3 regions of the Paenibacillus sp. FSL R10-2796 genome follow, and region 1 is predicted to be linked to each of the others. Evidence: riboswitches for the same ligand, from Rfam matches in the RefSeq annotation. Region 1 holds a riboswitch; each other region holds the start of a gene.
What was found. A riboswitch is a leader RNA that binds a small molecule or an ion and turns the genes downstream of it on or off. The one in region 1 is predicted to bind cyclic di-AMP.

Region 1 (5,660 bases):
GACCTCTATGCTGGGCAAAGCGCCACTGCTCACAGCGAAACCTGAAGGACCGTGTATCGTTATAGGAACCTTCCAAGGGGGGAATCCATTAATTAGTAGAGTATTCGCAGGAGAACGAACCGATTCACTGGGTCCTGAAGGTTTCCTTATACGTACAAATGCTACTGAGCAATGTATCGCTGTCGGTGCTTCAACGCCTGTTGGAATATTGTATGGCGTATTCCATCTGTTACGGCTGATAGGAACAGAAAGCGAGATAGACGCTCTGAATTTGTCTATGAATCCGGTGAACGGCCTGCGAATGATTAATCACTGGGATAATTTTGATGGCAGTATTGAACGTGGCTATGCTGGACGGTCCTTTTTTTACGAGTCCAATCAATTTCTTAACGATACAAAGCGGCTGCGTGATTATGCCAGATTGATGTCCTCTGTGGGGATCAACGCGATTTCGATTAACAATGTGAATGTTCATGAGCTTGAATCTCTATTTATAACGGAGCAATATTTGCCTGATATCGCGTTAATTGCAGGAATATTCCGCGTATACGGAATTAAGCTATTCCTCAGTGCTAACTTCGCCAGCCCGATACAGATCGGAGCATTGGAGACAGCTGATCCACTGGACCCAGCGGTGCGGCAATGGTGGAAAGATAAGGCGGGTGAGGTTTATCGAGTGATCCCTGATTTTGGCGGGTTTGTGGTCAAAGCAGATTCAGAAAATCGACCAGGGCCATTCACTTACGGGCGTGACCATGCCGATGGCGCTAATATGCTGGGAGAAGCACTGGAGCCGTTTGGCGGAATCGTGATTTGGCGTTGTTTCGTATATAACTGCAAGCAGGATTGGCGTGACCGTAAGACAGATCGGGCCAGAGCAGCGTATGATCATTTCAAACCATTGGATGGCCGATTTAATGATAATGTAGTGCTGCAAATCAAGAATGGACCGATGGATTTTCAAGTCAGAGAACCGGTATCTCCGCTGTTTGGCGCACTGGAACATACCAATCATCTGATGGAGTTTCAGATTGCTCAAGAATATACGGGGCAGCAGCGGCATCTCTGTTATCTCGTTCCACAGTGGAAAGAAGTCCTTGATTTCAATACTTATGCCAAAGGGCAAACTACGCTTGTGAAACATATTGTGGACGGATCGGTGTGGGGAAATAAATATAATGGTGTGGCTGCTGTAACAAATGTTGGGGATGACATGAACTGGACGGGGCATGGGTTAGCTCAAGCCAATCTGTATGGATATGGGAGATTAATTTGGAATCCGGAGCTGACGGCAAAAGAAATAGCTGAGGAATGGATTCGCCTTACCTTTGGCACTGATGAAGGTCTAGTGGCTGCTATTCGCGGGATGTTAATGGACTCATGGAGGATTTACGAATCTTACACAGCTCCATTAGGTGTGGGCTGGATGGTTAATCCGGATCATCATTATGGGCCGAATGTGGATGGATATGAATACGCCAAGTGGGGAACGTACCATTATGCGGATCATAAGGGCATTGGTGTGGATCGTTCAGTCAAATCGGGAACGGGGTATAGCGGACAGTATATGGGTCTTAATGCATCAAATTATGAGAATCTAGCGTCTTGTCCAGAAGAGCTGCTGCTGTTCTTCCATCATGTTCCATACACGCATGTTCTGCAATCGGGGCAAACGGTTATACAACATATCTACGATACTCATTTCGAGGGGGCAGAGCAGGCTGCACAGCTTCTAGCAACATGGAAATCACTTGAAGGCAGCATGGATAGTGGATTGTATGTGCAAGTGAAGCAACGTCTTGAAGAGCAAGCAGAGCATGCGCAGGAATGGAGAGATCGGATCAATACGTATTTTTATCGTAAGAGCGGAATTGAGGATCTTAAAGGCAGAAAGATTTATTAGATTTTGAACCGAGGGATGATGATAGTGAGCCTCACGATTAGAGCGATTTTGAAAGATTTAATGGGAACTGTGGAACAGGTAGAAGGGACTGTGGATATTCTGAACTCAGGGGAACCGGAAACTGAAGTCACAGGGATTATTACGGCCTTCTCTGCCACACAAAATATTGTGGAGCAAGCAATAGCGTTAGGAGCCAATTTGCTGATCACGCATGAAGGTGTATTTTATAGCCATCATGCAGCGAGCGAGTGGTTAGAAGGTGATCCGGTTTATCATGCGAAAAAAAGTCTGATCGAACATTCCCCAATAGCTATTTTTCGTTATCATGATTATTGGCATCGGCAAGAGCCGGATGGGATTATGATGGGCTTGCTGCGAGAGCTGGATTGGTCAGACTATGTGGAAGAGCAGCAAGCGGCTGCTACGATTCTCACTATTCCTGCTATGACTGTAATGGAAGCTGCTCAGTATATTAAAAGTAAGCTAGGCATCTCTTATGTACGCGCTGCTGGTGACCTGTCTCTGTCCTGCAAACGCGTAGGGATATTAGTAGGTTACAGAGGAGGCGGGATGATGGCTATTCCGCTTTTTAATGATCACAATCTTGATTTAATTATTGCTGGAGAAGGACCAGAGTGGGAGACTCCGGAATATGTGCGGGATGCAGGGCACCAAGGCAAATCTAAAGCGCTCATCATGTTAGGTCATGCGGAGAGTGAAGCACCGGGGATGAAATATTTAGCTGAAATCTTAGCAGACAAATATCCCATGCTTCCTACCCGGTTCATTGCTGAACAACCCATCTATCAGATGGTTTAATCTGGGGAAATTAAGAGTACGGAATAAATAAACATATTATGGAGAAAATGAAGGGAAACAGGTCACTGAGAAAGGAGTGTTTCAATGGAAATTCCTTTGGAGGCTGATGAAGTATTAAGTCGGATCAAAAAGCTGCAAAGCGACGGAAGCTCGATCAGTAAAAAACAAGTGAAGCAAAGCGACCCAGAGCTTATGAGAAGTGCGCTGTTCTTTTTTCCAAGCTGGGAGCATGCATTGAAAAACGCCGATCTTTTGTAGCCATAGTATTGTAAAAGGAAGCTAAGTGGACAGGGGGAGATCTCTGATTCTGCTTAGCTTTTTTCTTTTTTATGAAATCATTCGTGCTGTTCATGTGAAATAATATTAACAAGCTTGCCAAACGGATCGGGGACATAGAAACGACGAACACCCCAAGGTACAGAAACTGGCCCAATATTGGTATTGAAGATTGTCGTTTCTTATTAAATAGGAAAGTACTGGTGAATCACCCCCTTTTTCGCTTGCTTCAGAGCTGTTTTTCTAAAGAAAACGAGTAAACAAGAGCAAAAGAAAGAGAAAATGAAGAGTATGCTTAATATGAAATGAAAAGCATTGCTTTCAACATTATTTTGACCAGAGCCCTCCTTTACAAGAAAACCTTACAAGAGTATGATTCATCTCAGAACTGAGAATTATCTTAAATTTACAATTACATAAGCAATCCGCTTAATTTCCGTTTCTGGAAAGCGGGGGAACCAACAACTGGCAGCCGATGTGAGAGTCGGCACTGGTTATGGGGTGAATCCTGTTCCGGGTGCATAATATGCATCCCTGCAGGTAGGGCAACTCTCACTGCCCGAATCCGACAGCTAACCTCGTAAGCGTATGGAGAGAGGATGAATGGCGTGTTTAGTGATGAATAGCCACAGAGAATCCCTCTGTGGTTTTTTGCTGCGTTTTTAAGCAGATATAGTCGTAGAATTTATTATGAAAGAGGTGTTACCTTTGCCTATCGCTAAACTGAACGGAACTTCGCTCTATTATGAAATCAATGGAACTGGCACTCCGGTTGTGTTTATCCATGGACATGGATTAACACACAGTATGTTCAAACCACAGCTGGAGTATTTTTCCGATAAATATAAAGTGATTTTGTGCGATTTACGGGGGAATGGCAAGTCTGGTAAACTGCTGGAGGCCCCACATGAGATTATTGAGACGCAATGTCTGGATCTGATTATGCTGTTGAATGACCTAGGTATCCGTGAAGCAGTTTTTGTAGGAATCGCCTATGGTGGCTTAGTCGTTCAGCATATTGCCAAACAATATCCTGAGCGTGTAAAAGCCATTGTGGTCGCGGATAGCTTTTGTAGGACTCACGGATCAACAATAGTAGGGAAAATACAAACTATGGCAGCATATTGCAGTTTACTAATGTATTATCTCCCAAGCGAGCTGGTGTTGCCTTCGATTCGGATGATGTACCGAGAGCGCTGGAGTCTGGCCTACAATGAGATTAGAAGAGGACTGCTGGACAAACGCCCCCGGGAGTTATATCGGCAAAGGCTGGCTACGAGCCATGTTGATTACACCAGATGTTTAAAGGCTTTTAAACGTCCTGCATTATGTATTGTGGGGGACTTTAATGAATTTGGAGTGAATTGTATGAAGGAAATGGTGTCTCAGCTGCCGCAGGCGCAGTTGGCGATTATTCCGAACGCATTAGATCCAAGTAATCTGTGCCAGCCGGAGCAATTCAATGCGATTCTTCAGCGTTTCTTAGAGAAGCAGCAGGGCAGTCAGCAGATTAGCTGATCTATAGGGAGACCTTCACAAGCGAAGCGTTTAAGTGAGAAAATAGGCGTCCCATAGCCAGGGCGGAATGAGCTGGCTATGGGTCGTCTTTCTGGGAAGAACTTTAGGGGAATTCTCCCTAAAATGAAGGAGATTATGGCTCCTAGAACGTAGATTAGGGAAATCCTCCCTAATAATAGGATGTTTTTAGCCATAAATGGGTATTTGCATGAATTTTTAGGGAGGAATTCCCTAAAAACCTCATTTTAAAGCGATTATCGATGAACATTAGGGAGGATTTCCCTAATATAATGGACATCCAATTAAAGGCTGGCTTATCAGTAGTAAAATCTACGAATGAGCCAGCCTTTGGTTATTTTACTAACCGATGGATGTTGAACATTTACAAGCATATTGTACCTAGAACGCCACTTAATGTCCCCACCCTACCACAGCATCAAATATAGCTCACCCGACGTGGGAAAGAACGGTAGACCTAAGTAGTGATGGTAAGTGTATAGAGGAAGGCGTAACAAGCAGCACATCTGCTACTCTTGCATTTTGTACAATGCGATCTACTCGTGTAAGATTAAGATAATTCATACTAAAGGAGCTGAGTCATGATGTCTCAAGCTGAAACTATAAAACTGACTTCATTATCTTCAAAAGGGGGCTGCGGCTGCAAAATCGGTCCCGCCGATCTCATGCAGGTTATTCGTAGTCTGCCACCAACTGTTCCTAACCCGGATCTACTAGTAGGTCTTGATACTAGTGATGATGCAGGGGTGTATCGTTTAAGTGATGAATTAGCGTTAGTGCAAACTGTTGATTTTTTCACGCCGATCGTGGATGATCCCTATTCATTTGGTCAAATTGCAGCAGCCAATGCATTAAGTGATATTTATGCGATGGGTGGAAAGCCGCTTACGGTGCTTAATATTGTGGCCTTTCCTATTTCTGTTTTAGATAAAAGCATTCTCGGTGACATTTTGCGCGGTGCAGCGGATAAAGTACAGGAAGCAGGAGCTACTCTTGTGGGCGGACATTCCATCGACGATAAAGAGCCCAAATTCGGATTGGCCGTTACGGGCCTTGTGCATCCTGACAAAGTGAGAACGAATGCGGGCGCCAAGGTGGGAGACAAGCTGATTCTAACGAAGCCTAT
Region 2 (5,660 bases), 1.7 Mb from region 1:
TGAGCCAAAATCTCCGCCGGCTTCCTTAATAACAGGTGCAGATTCACCTGTAATTGCAGATTCATCTACGGAGGCCAGCCCTTCAATTACTTCACCATCGCCAGGGATAAGTTCTCCCTGACTGACGATGACAATATCTCCTTTACGAAGCTCGGAAGAAGAAACGGTCTTCACAGACCCTCCAACGAGTTTGTTAGCTGTGATATCCTGTTTCGTTTTCTTGAGTGAATCCGCCTGGGCTTTCCCGCGGCCTTCAGCCAGCGCTTCAGCGAAGTTGGCAAACAGCACTGTGAATAGCAGAATGAACAACACTGTGATATTGAAGCCTACCGATTTCTCTGCATTAAAATATCCGGGGGCCAGTACCATAAGCAATACAATAATCGTACCGATTTCGACTACGAACATGACCGGATTTTTAATTAACGTCACCGGGTTAAGCTTAATAAAGCTATCCTTTACAGCGCTTAGGAGTATGGGTCCCGTCAGCAGCTTTTTTCTTTTTACAGTACTCATCTTGTTCTCCCTCTTCCTACCGTAAGGTCAAATATTCTGCAATCGGGCCGAGCACAATGACTGGCAGAAACGTCAGAGCCCCGATAATTACTACGGTACCAATCAGAATTCCGGTGAACAGACCATTGTCTGTGCGGAATGTGCCAATCGTCTCAGGAACTGGCTTCTTCTGGATCAGTGATCCTGCAACTGCCAGCATCGCGATTATAGAGACATAACGGCCAAGCAGCATTACGATTCCGGTTGTAACATTCCAAAAGGTGGTGTTGTCCGCAAGCCCTTCAAATCCTGAACCATTGTTCGCGGCAGAAGAGACATATTCATATAACACTTGGCTAAGTCCATGGAATCCGGGATTCGTGATGGAACCGTTGCCCAAGTCCGTTAAGAACGCACCTGCTGTTGGTACAAGGATAATGAATGGATGCACAAGGATAGCAATCGCAATTAGCTTCATCTCCTTGGCTTCTATCTTTCGCCCGAGAAACTCTGGTGTTCTGCCAACCATTAGTCCACATAAGAAGACACCCATGATGGCATACATCAGCATATTGATTAGTCCGACACCTTTTCCCCCGAAGACGTTGTTGAGCATCATTAGGGCCAGAGGGGTAATGCCACCCAGCGGTGTCAGCGTATCATGCATATTGTTAACACTACCTGTCGTAGCTGCCGTTGTTACCGAAGTGAACAGCGAAGATTGCGGGATACCAAAACGTACCTCTTTACCTTCCATGCTGCCTTGCGAAGACTCGATCCCCAGCGCATTGATAGCTGGATTGCCTTTGGTTTCCGCATAATAATTCAATCCCAGCAGTAGTACGAACAAGGTCATCATTGCTGTGAAAATCACCCAGCCCTGACGTTTGTTCTTAGCGAACAACCCGTACATATATGGCAAAGAGGCTGGCAGCATCCACATAGAGAGAATCTCCAGAACGTTCGTAAGTGGATTAGGGTTCTCAAAAGGATGTGCTGAATTGGCTCCGAAGAAGCCGCCACCATTCGTACCTAAGTGTTTAATTGATTCCAAAGAAGCGACTGGACCGATAGCGATTTGTTGCGTCTGGCCTTCAAGTGTAGTGACCTCAAGCGATGGCTTGAGCGTTTGTGGCACATGCAATCCTACCAGCACCAATGAAACTAGCAGAGCTAATGGAATGAATACACGAATATGTGCTTTTACGAAGTCCTCGAAAAAGTTCCCGACTGATTTCTGTCCTGTAATCCCTCTGACAAAAGCAACCGCAACAGAAAATCCGCTCGCTGCAGACGTGAACATCATCATCGTGATGACTGCCATTTGTGAAAAATACGATAGTCCCGTCTCCCCGCTATAATGCTGCAGGTTCGTATTGGTCATAAAGCTGATCACCGTATTGAATGAAAGCGTCTGTTCCATATCGGCAATTCCATTCGGGTTCAGCGGCAATCCCCGCTGTAATCTTAGAAAAATATAACTGAAAGCAACCAGTACGATATTAGTTAAAACAAAGCTGAGTGCATACTTCTTCCAGGACATTCCGTCCCGTTTTTTCAGGCCGATCAGCTTATAAATACCTTTCTCTGTGCCTGCAAACCAGCGATCCGTACGATTCGGTTCGTTAGAAAATACATGATATAAATACGTTCCCATCGGCTTGACCAGCAAGATGAGAATTACAATTACGACGACTATTTGCAAAATGCCCATGAATGCCCCTCCTTAAAATTTCTCAGGATGAATCAACGCGTAAACCAGATATATAAACAACAGTAGGGTAACAGCGATTACTAGAATCACAGCTTATCCCTCCCCGTATCCTCAACTACACCTGCGCACCAGCGCATAAAGCCATAAAATAACCCGTAAATTACAGCTAACGAAGCCACCATATACAGATCCATCATATCTTCCGCACTCCTTCCATTATCCTTGATGAGGTGATCTATCGATTAGAAAATCAGCATCACCACTATGGGAATAGATTACATAGCTCGCACCAAGTCTTTTATAGACCAATCTAGGATTTATTGAACTTGTAATCACAAAAATCGGCTGTGTCGTCCAGGTACGGCACATCTGAATATAGCGGCAGCAAAGCGGAAAGCTGCTCTCAAACAGATATACCCTGCCTACCGGGAACGATGGGCGAAACCAAGTGCTCTGATGGCGGGTATCCACTAGAATAACCTGCTCAATCCCGAGCTCCTCAAGTAAAGCTTTCTCAGCCACATTGTTGGTTAATCCCGCCATCTTAATACCCCTGAACTTCAGAAGTTTAATGAAATGTTCTCCCGCCTTTGTAGGCGCACATACAAGCACATATTCATTCTGATCCGTCATCTTTTTTTCTCCTCCTGCTCATTTACAACAAGGAGGCAACGAAAATCTCCGAAAGGATGTTGACCTATCGTCATTTTCGGGCACAACCTAAAGCTCGGTTGTGTCACGTCATTAGACGCTGCCTTACAAATACCGCTAATGATGAATTTAGCGACCTCTTAGGGGAGGCCTCCATAAATGCTTTGCTTCTAAGAGCACAGCAAAAAGCCACAAAGGATCTCCTCTGTGGCTCGCTAGCGGTCACATTGCACTCATCCTCTCTCCATACGCTTACGAGGTTAGCTGTCGGATTCGGGCGGTGAGAGTCGCCCTACCTGTATAGATGCGAGCTCACTCACACCCTCTACAGGATTCACCCCATAATCGGCTTCCGACTCTCACATCGGCTGCCGATTGTTGGTTCCCCCGCTTTCCTTACCGGAAATTAAGCGGATCAAATATTCGATTGTCGTTGAAACAGGAGTAATCATACTCTTATGCACGAAGACTTGTAAAACCTGAATGATGCCAAAATAATGCAAATTAAAAACTATTTTCCCATTAGATAGCGCTTACTTGATATCTAATCTCTCTATATCTCTTGTTTACTCGAGTTTGGAGCGTTTAATCGCTATCTATAACCCATGTGATTTTATTCACCTTTTTAGAGCGAAAATACTGCAAATTCCCATTATAGGTAGAAACGCAAGAAGCTGAGGCTGAGCGAGAAAGAGGCGCGATAACACGCCATAAATACCTATTTACCTCGTTTTTCAGTCGTAGTCGGCAGGATATGGTTAAAATTGCTCTAAAAGAACATTTTCCGTTTTTTACAGAAAATCTTGAAAAGAGTATGATTCGGGTTGAATCTAATTCATGAAAAACAATCAACGCTGAGTTCCTGCATTCGCAGGGAACGGGGGAACCATCAGGCCACCTGGCCTACTTGGGGTGAATCCAAAGGAGACTGCATAAGTCTCAATAGGTAGGGCGACTCTCACCGTCCGAATCCGACAGCTAACCTCGTAAGCGTAAAGAGAGAGACCCTTGATCCGCCACGCTTTGGCCCAGGTATATCTGCCTGTAATCCAAAACCGCAGCAGAGGTCCTCCTCTTGCTGCGGTTTTTGCGTTACCTGAGCTTATTAGGTGATAGCACGCTGGATGGGGTGAATGTTTTGAAGCACTATTATTTAGGGATACATCAAGGGCTGCTTGAGCCGATAAGTCTAAATTACGTTTGTTTCGGGGCCTTGTGGTTCGAAGAACATAATCACAGGTACATTGTAGGCTATGCATTTGGCCAGAACCAGATCCAAGCCCTTCGCCAGTTCAGCACACCTTCTTCTTGTAAAGACTGTTTAGACTCTAAGATTGTATATGAGATATATAAAAAAATTCGAGAACAACAGCAGCAGCAGGATTGGTCATCACACCAAAAACTCCCGTGGTTTACAGCCTTCAAGGAGCCTTGGAAAGATGTAAGCGCCGGTTGGTATGTCTTGAGATCCCGCAGCACCTTTCCCTTACATCTATCTGTTATACGGAAAGAGAAGTTCCGACTATGGCTAGAGCATACCGCAGTCTGTGAGAATAAAATGGAAATGCTCGCTTGTGTAGAAAAGGCTAGTGTCACTCATCATGTAGACTTAAAGCTTTTGGAAATCTAAGGAGGAACCCTACTATGGACCAGCGCAGACTATCCCGCATTGAAGTATTTGTATTGGATGAACCCGAGCCTATCCACTATGGAATGGAAGGGGCTGAAGGCTGCCGTTATGGTATTCTAAAACTCACCTGTAAGGGAGGTTGCAGCTGGGGGGCTTGTCTGATCTCTGCCAACACCAAAAATTTCGATCTCATTAAATGGAGTTCTTTTTTACGGGCTATCTGTCATTGCCGTCTTGAGGAAGCGCTGGATAAGGTCCGCCGCGAAGGTTCAGATTGGGAGCAGGTTAAGCTTGAGCTAGTTCAGGGTGCTTTGCAGGATTTAAAGGCCAAGCTCCAGGGTAAATCCTTGGCAGGGCATATTCAGCAAGGGCGTCTGTACAGTGTTGCAGCAGGGGGGAGCAATTCCAGAAGTGAACGGCTCTACTACAAACCTTCCAAAGCTTTATCCAGTACCTCCCAGCAGAAACACAGTTGCCCGGAACCAGACACCGCTGATCTCATCAATAAATCAATCTCTTACTTTTCTATATTATAGATTCAAGCAAATCTCTCATTCTGAAAGGATCGTGTTTCACCATGCCTGACCCCTTACCTCCCGAGTCCACCTACAGTACTAAATTTGCAGAGTGTGTCCAAAAGTATACTAATGAAGTCTACGTACTTAGTTCCATGTTGTTAGAACAATCTAATGAGGCGGACAAGGTTACTATACGCACCTTCACAGAGCTTCATAAAATATATCGTCAGGATGAATTCGATCCTCAGTTATTCTCTATCCACGCTTACCGCACTTGTATTCGCCAGTGTGCTGATTCTTTTGCCCGGCGCTCGCTTCTATCGGCTAAGGCATTACCTTGGGAGGAACAGCTTGTGAAGGTATTGTGGTACGGCTTAAAGCTGCCTCTTTCTCAAATAAGCATTATTCTGCAAAAAAGTGTTCCTGCATTGAAAGCACAGCTTAGAGCTGTACGGGAGCAGATGACCGCCCAAGCGGATGTACTAACGAGCGCAAATCTTTCTATAATTTAGTCTCTGACTAGAATTCAAACGATCTTTGAGCGCATGAAGCATCTAACGGACTCAGGAGCCTTTAATTGAAGCTTTTCCACAAATATGGCCGGCGTTCGGACTCCAGTAAAAATCTCGAGCGATGAGCGTCTTGGATCGTC
Region 3 (5,660 bases), 1.2 Mb from region 1:
TCTCCTCCAAGAGTTACCTTGGAAAAGAGCCTATGTACGTTACTTATTGCACATCATCATTGTCTTCCGATTCAGCAGCAACCGATTGATAAGCGTCTGTGCTCATAATGCGCTTGGCACCAACGTAGCGTTTCACGTAGTAGCTATCACTCAGAGAGCTAATCGTAACACCGCGTGAGGTAGAAGCGTGTGCGAACTTACCTTCACCGACATAAATGCCGACATGTGAGACACCTTTGCCACTTGTATTGAAGAATACAAGATCTCCGGCTCTTATATCATCACGGGAGATTGCTGTGCCCATTTGATATTGGGAACCTGATTGGTGTGGAAGGTTAATGCCAATCTTATCAAACACATACATTGTAAATCCGGAGCAATCAAATCCGTTAGTGGATATACCGCCGGATACGTATTTAGTACCGATGGCCTTGTCAATCACTTTATCCATTTTGGAATCTGCGAAAGCGCTTCCTGCTCCGATGGTGAGGATGATGGAAAAGCTTAGTACTGCTGCTGCTAACTTCTTCTTCAAAAGTGTATACCCCTTCCAAATGCCTACGAGGTTAGCTTAAGGGTTCGGTTGAAGGTCCCCTATGACCCCTCTATATAATGGAGGTCAATTCACCCAAAGTTGGTTCCCCCGTTTTCCTAATAGTTAGGAAACTCGGCTCATACTGTTGATTAGGATTAGCTTGTAATCAATACATGACAAAACCTTTGTAAATAACAACTTAATGATTACAAAAATGTTACTAAAATCTCACTGCGCTAATTGTAACAAACAGAAAGCCGCTTGGCAATCGTTTTTAACATATTAATGCAGAAAAATTGGCATTTTTACGGTAGAAAGGCATATGTAAGCGTTAATAATGACCTAATTTTTAATATAATTGCAATTTTTATCAAATAAACGTGTTTCAATTGGGCTCTATTAGTGTAAAAATATATTATGGAAAAAAGAAAAACCCGAATTTGATTACGGGAATAATCAGATTCAGGTTCATATAGTTGTAATTATGAGGTTATAGTTGTGAGGAAGGTTTCAATCGAAGGCTACAGCTTGATAAGCTGAAGTACTCATTACTCTTTTAGCGCCAACATAACGATTGGCCCAGTAGGTCTGACTGAGTGAAGTGATGGTCACTCCACGCGAAGAGGACGATTGTGCGAATTTTCCGTTTCCAACATAAATGCCGACATGGGATACTCCATTGCCAAGTGTGTTAAAGAACACTAGATCACCAGAACGCAGATTGCTTTTGGATACAGCAGTTCCAACGCTATATTGAGCTTTTGATGTACGAGGTAAAGTAAGACCCACATTCTTGAATACATATTTTGTAAATCCAGAGCAATCAAATCCGGCAGTGCTTGTACCTCCGGTTTTATAGGCAACTCCAATAGTCTTTGAGATTACAGTGTCCATCTTAGAGTCGGCAAAGGCGCTTCCTCCACCAATAGATAATGCCATTACAAGTCCTAGCGCCGCAGCGACGCATTTTTTTCTTAAATTATGTCTTTTCAAAAGATGTACTCCTTCCAAGGCCTGCGAGGTTAGCTTAAGGGTTCGGTAGAAGATTCCCTATGATCCCTGTAAAGCGAGATCAATTCACCCAAAATATGGTTCCCCCACTTCCCGGTGCAAAGGAATTAGGCGTGTTAAGCACCAAGAGAATGACGTTTCGACAGTTACACTTACGATAAATACATTTAGTTATGTAGGAATCGTTTCAATTGATTACAAAATTGTTACTAATAGCACAGGACTTATTGTAACAGAGCTTTTATGATTTTGCAAATACTCTTAAGTTATCCGTAATGAGAAAAAGTCCCAGCTCCTGAATACAGGAATTGGGACCTTTTTATTATGTCAAATAAGGTTAATTTATTGTGGAAATGCTTTGCTACGCCATAGATGATATTGTGCAGAGATTCCCCACATTTTTAAGAGCGTAGAAGGTAGTGGTGAGATTTGCCGTATTATAAGTGCCGGCAGGCCGGGACAGAACAGACCCGTCAGTCCGCACACTAGCAGTAAGAGCAAGCCTCCCGCACCAAGTACAATGGAAACACCTATAGCAGGAATCAGTGACCGCAAGCAGATGAACAGTGAGGAGAACATTCCTGTACCGCCGGTGTAACCAAACTGCATATATAGAAGAAACAGGCGCACGATAAAAATATATATAAGCCATGCCAATACGTATGGTACTAAATGAAGTAACAAAGTGTAGTTAAACAAAGAGGATAAGAACAGCCCGTACATTTTTGGAGCAAGCCAGTAAAGCGGCAGCAGGGTCAGCACCCATTCGATTAGGCTAAAGACTAAGACAGGTAGTCCATAGATCTTCATGCCGGGGAAAAAGAACAGCCCGCGCTCGCCCTTTCGCTCCTGGTGCAGCTCATGCAGCAATCCTGCCCTTATGAAAGGAGAAAGCAGAAGTCGCAAGACAACAAGTCCTAGAAGCATCCATAACCAAGTGCGTATCGCAGGGTCAGTATTCAAGCTGAACTGTCCCTCGATATAATACAACAGTCTGCCCATACCGCTGCCGCCGGCGTCTTTATCTGGATAGCGCAGTAGAATTGGAATAATAGCAGATCGGATGAAACCATACATAAAGTAGCCCCAGAGCAGTCGGTAGATGAAGAGCAGAATTAAAATATAAAATTGCTCCTTCATGCTTTGCCAGCCGCGGGTTATCGATGTTCTCACAATCATTCACCTCACCAGACAAGAGTTCCGAGCACGGTTTCAAGTAGTTTAGTTACACTTAACGTCCAGCGAGAGAGCGTCTTGGGCTCTATTTCCGCCAGCCTAAAGTTGTTTAAATGTTTGCTCTCCAATAAGATGGAATGCTCAGGGTCAATCTCAGCAGAGAGAAGAGGCTTATCGCTTAACAATTGAAACGTAGTCTCTGCTCCTTCACCGTTCCAGACCCGCTGCACCGAAGAGCTGTCGGCGAATGTGAATTTCACGGGAACATCAACGTAATGGCTCCCTTTATTTGAAATCTTCACTAATGATTCGTAGCTTTGAGCATCGCCGCTGTTATTTTTTTTAAAAGTAATCGTATCTACTGAGAAGTCAGGCGCACCATCACCATAAATGTAATCATCGAAATAGGCCTGCCATGATTTTTTGGTTACCTTCTCAACGACTTTCTGAAAATCTGACGTAGCGGGATGCTGGAAACGGAACTTACGAGCGTAGGAGGACATGATGTTGTTCATTGCTTTGGTACCTACCTGGCGTTCGATATCTTTAAGTACAAGCTTGCCGCGGATATAAACATTTCGGCTATAGGAATCCGCCCCTGCATATTTCCACGTTTCCAGATTTAACGGCTCAGGTATAGTCACCAGGCTGGCCTGTAAAGGCAAATTAGACTTGATACCGTATTCTTGTTCCATAAGTCTGTCTTCGGCATAGGAAGTAAAGCTTTCATCCAGCCAAGCCTCTTCGAATTCATTACTGGCTACCATACCGTAGAAGTATTGATGGCCGATCTCATGAATGACGGTTCTTTCAAGTGAGGTATCTGGAGAAGAATCTGCGGCCCCAAAGGCTGTAATAAGTGTAGGATATTCCATTCCTCCAGCGCCGTTTCCCTCCTTAGGTGGGACGATAATAGACAGCGTAGAGTAGGGATAAGGGCCATACCATTTGCTGAAGTAGGTCAGGGCAGCCTTGGCAGCTTGAAGGTAACGCTCTTGTAAGTCTTTGTGCAGTGGGTCGAGATACACCTTAATTCGTACTCCAGGCACTTCCGGCGTAGAGAAAGCTTCCTCTGCTACTGTAAAATCAGGGGATGCAGCCCAAGCGAAGTCGTGGACATCATCGGCGTAGAACTGATATATTTTTTGATCTTGTTTGAGCTTGGCATTTTTTACAGGAAATCCGGTCGCAGCCACCGTATAGTTGGAAGGAACGGCAATCGTTACATTAAAGATGCCAAAATCACTGTAAAACTCAGAGGTCCCGTGATACTGATGCAGGTCCCAGCCTTCTTCTTTAACTCCGCGTGTGCCCTTAGGCTCGTATACACTAAGCTTAGGGAACCATTGCCCAGCCATAACGAAGTTACCTGAAGCACCCATGCGAGCAAAGATTTTGGGCAGCTGGACTTCATACTGAAGCTTAAGTGTTACACTTTCCCCACCATTAACAGGCTGAGGAAGATGTACCTTTAGAAGCGTCTTATCGTTGATATTGCCGTCATCAGGTTGAACATATTGCACTCTTTGCATTAGCGAAGTTCCCTCTGTCGTGCGCAGATCGGTCAGCGTCATATTTCCGAAGCCGTTCTCAGGCATGCTGTCGCCTCTGAGCGTCCCCCCGGATTCCTTCATAAAGGTGGTATCTGATGAGGCGAATGCATTTGGATACATGTGAAAATATAAATCACTTACTGGCTTTACTCCGGGGTGTGTCCAGGTTACTGTCTCAGAAGCTTTTAAGGTTTCTGTGTCAGGAACAAGCTGGACATCAATGTGATACTCGACTACCCGCTGGCTTAAAGCCTCCTCTGCCGGGACGGGTGCGCTCTCAGGCAATACCTGCTGTGGTACGGCTGCAGGCGCTGTGCCGCTGGAGGACTTGGCCTCTTTTGAAGCAAAGCTAGTAACAGAAGCTGTTGAGCTATCCCCTGAAAAGGCCCATATTCCTCCTCCCAGCAGCGCGAGGATGGCCAGGGTCGCAAAGATGATGTACTTTAATGACAGTGACTTCATAGTGTGATTCCTCCCGTGACAAGCATCTACGGGATGTATATGTTTGCAATCGCCGCATTATTAGCTAAAATTAAATTATTCGTAAGAGGAAGGGTGTGCACTCGTGGACAACATACAGCCGGAGGGCAAGAAACAGATTGCCTTAAATATTGTGAACGCTAAAAGTAAACATAAAGGCTTTGGAGCAGGCTCTATAGATCTCAACAACGTTTCACCTGTCATTATTGATGGTGATGTGGCGGTTATTGATATCGGTGCCATGCATGCCAAGAGCAAGGTGGAAAAAGGAATTAAATTTTCCATGAATCGTGAAGATGTACCGAATGGAAGACAGGTTTGGGTGGTATGGGTAGCGGTAGACCGTACATTGGAAGCTCAATTTTATGGTGGAATCACAGCCTGTGAAATGTGGATTGATACAGAAGCGCGCCGCGGATGGAAAATTCTTGCCGAGCATGTCAATAAGCTGGATGCAGCTCTTAAACGCAAGATCGATGTGGCAGGGCTTGGAGCCATTGAGAAGTCGGCGCTCAAATCCCTTCTGATCTCTCATAATGAAGCATGGTGGAATGCATCCTCAGATGAGCTTAAAGCTGCACTGACTGAATAGTATAGGAGCCTCCAGAAGGGTTATCCGATATAAAAAAAGCTTCGACCTCCGGAAATAGGAGCGTCGAAGCTTTTTTAATTTATGATTTGCTTGTGCTGCTAAGCTTGCGTTTGAGCTGACTCACTCTGGCTTGGCTAATCCCGAGGATTTCTGCAAGTTCTTTTTGGTTGGCATAGGGATGATCTTCAATAGCTTGTTCCAGACGTTGGCACATTTCCTCTGTCTTCGACTTTCGGATGCTGGTGTTGTGCTCTGGTGCCTCAACAACAAAATCCTCACGTGACTCTGGCAATTGAGACATGCGTTCAGGATC

Region 2: it holds a riboswitch for cyclic di-AMP, as region 1 does, so the genes downstream of both, NST58_RS03130 (hypothetical protein) here and NST58_RS27820 (alpha/beta hydrolase) in region 1, are expected to answer to the same signal.
Region 3: it holds a riboswitch for cyclic di-AMP, as region 1 does, so the genes downstream of both, NST58_RS00545 (C40 family peptidase) here and NST58_RS27820 (alpha/beta hydrolase) in region 1, are expected to answer to the same signal.

The regions. Positions count from the first base shown of each region.
Region 1 covers NZ_CP150178.1:6,240,555-6,246,214, reverse strand. Annotated here, with positions in the region: gene NST58_RS27840 (alpha-glucuronidase family glycosyl hydrolase) at 1-1,903, shown strand, start outside; gene NST58_RS27835 (Nif3-like dinuclear metal center hexameric protein) at 1,922-2,722, shown strand; gene NST58_RS27830 (hypothetical protein) at 2,807-2,980, shown strand; partial or broken gene NST58_RS27825 (glyoxalase) at 3,058-3,153, opposite strand; cyclic di-AMP (ydaO/yuaA leader) riboswitch at 3,415-3,601, shown strand; gene NST58_RS27820 (alpha/beta hydrolase) at 3,707-4,516, shown strand; gene selD (selenide, water dikinase SelD) at 5,119-5,660, shown strand, end outside.
Region 2 covers NZ_CP150178.1:661,635-667,294, reverse strand. Annotated here, with positions in the region: gene kdpB (potassium-transporting ATPase subunit KdpB) at 1-516, opposite strand, end outside; gene kdpA (potassium-transporting ATPase subunit KdpA) at 533-2,209, opposite strand; gene NST58_RS03135 (hypothetical protein) at 2,426-2,842, opposite strand; cyclic di-AMP (ydaO/yuaA leader) riboswitch at 3,094-3,283, opposite strand; cyclic di-AMP (ydaO/yuaA leader) riboswitch at 3,703-3,867, shown strand; gene NST58_RS03130 (hypothetical protein) at 3,936-4,490, shown strand; gene NST58_RS03125 (hypothetical protein) at 4,505-5,026, shown strand; gene NST58_RS03120 (hypothetical protein) at 5,068-5,520, shown strand.
Region 3 covers NZ_CP150178.1:113,294-118,953, forward strand. Annotated here, with positions in the region: gene NST58_RS00540 (C40 family peptidase) at 44-496, opposite strand; cyclic di-AMP (ydaO/yuaA leader) riboswitch at 541-683, opposite strand; gene NST58_RS00545 (C40 family peptidase) at 1,046-1,474, opposite strand; cyclic di-AMP (ydaO/yuaA leader) riboswitch at 1,532-1,670, opposite strand; gene NST58_RS00550 (hypothetical protein) at 1,889-2,719, opposite strand; gene NST58_RS00555 (M1 family metallopeptidase) at 2,731-4,737, opposite strand; gene NST58_RS00560 (YwhD family protein) at 4,841-5,347, shown strand; gene NST58_RS00565 (AbrB/MazE/SpoVT family DNA-binding domain-containing protein) at 5,427-5,660, opposite strand, start outside.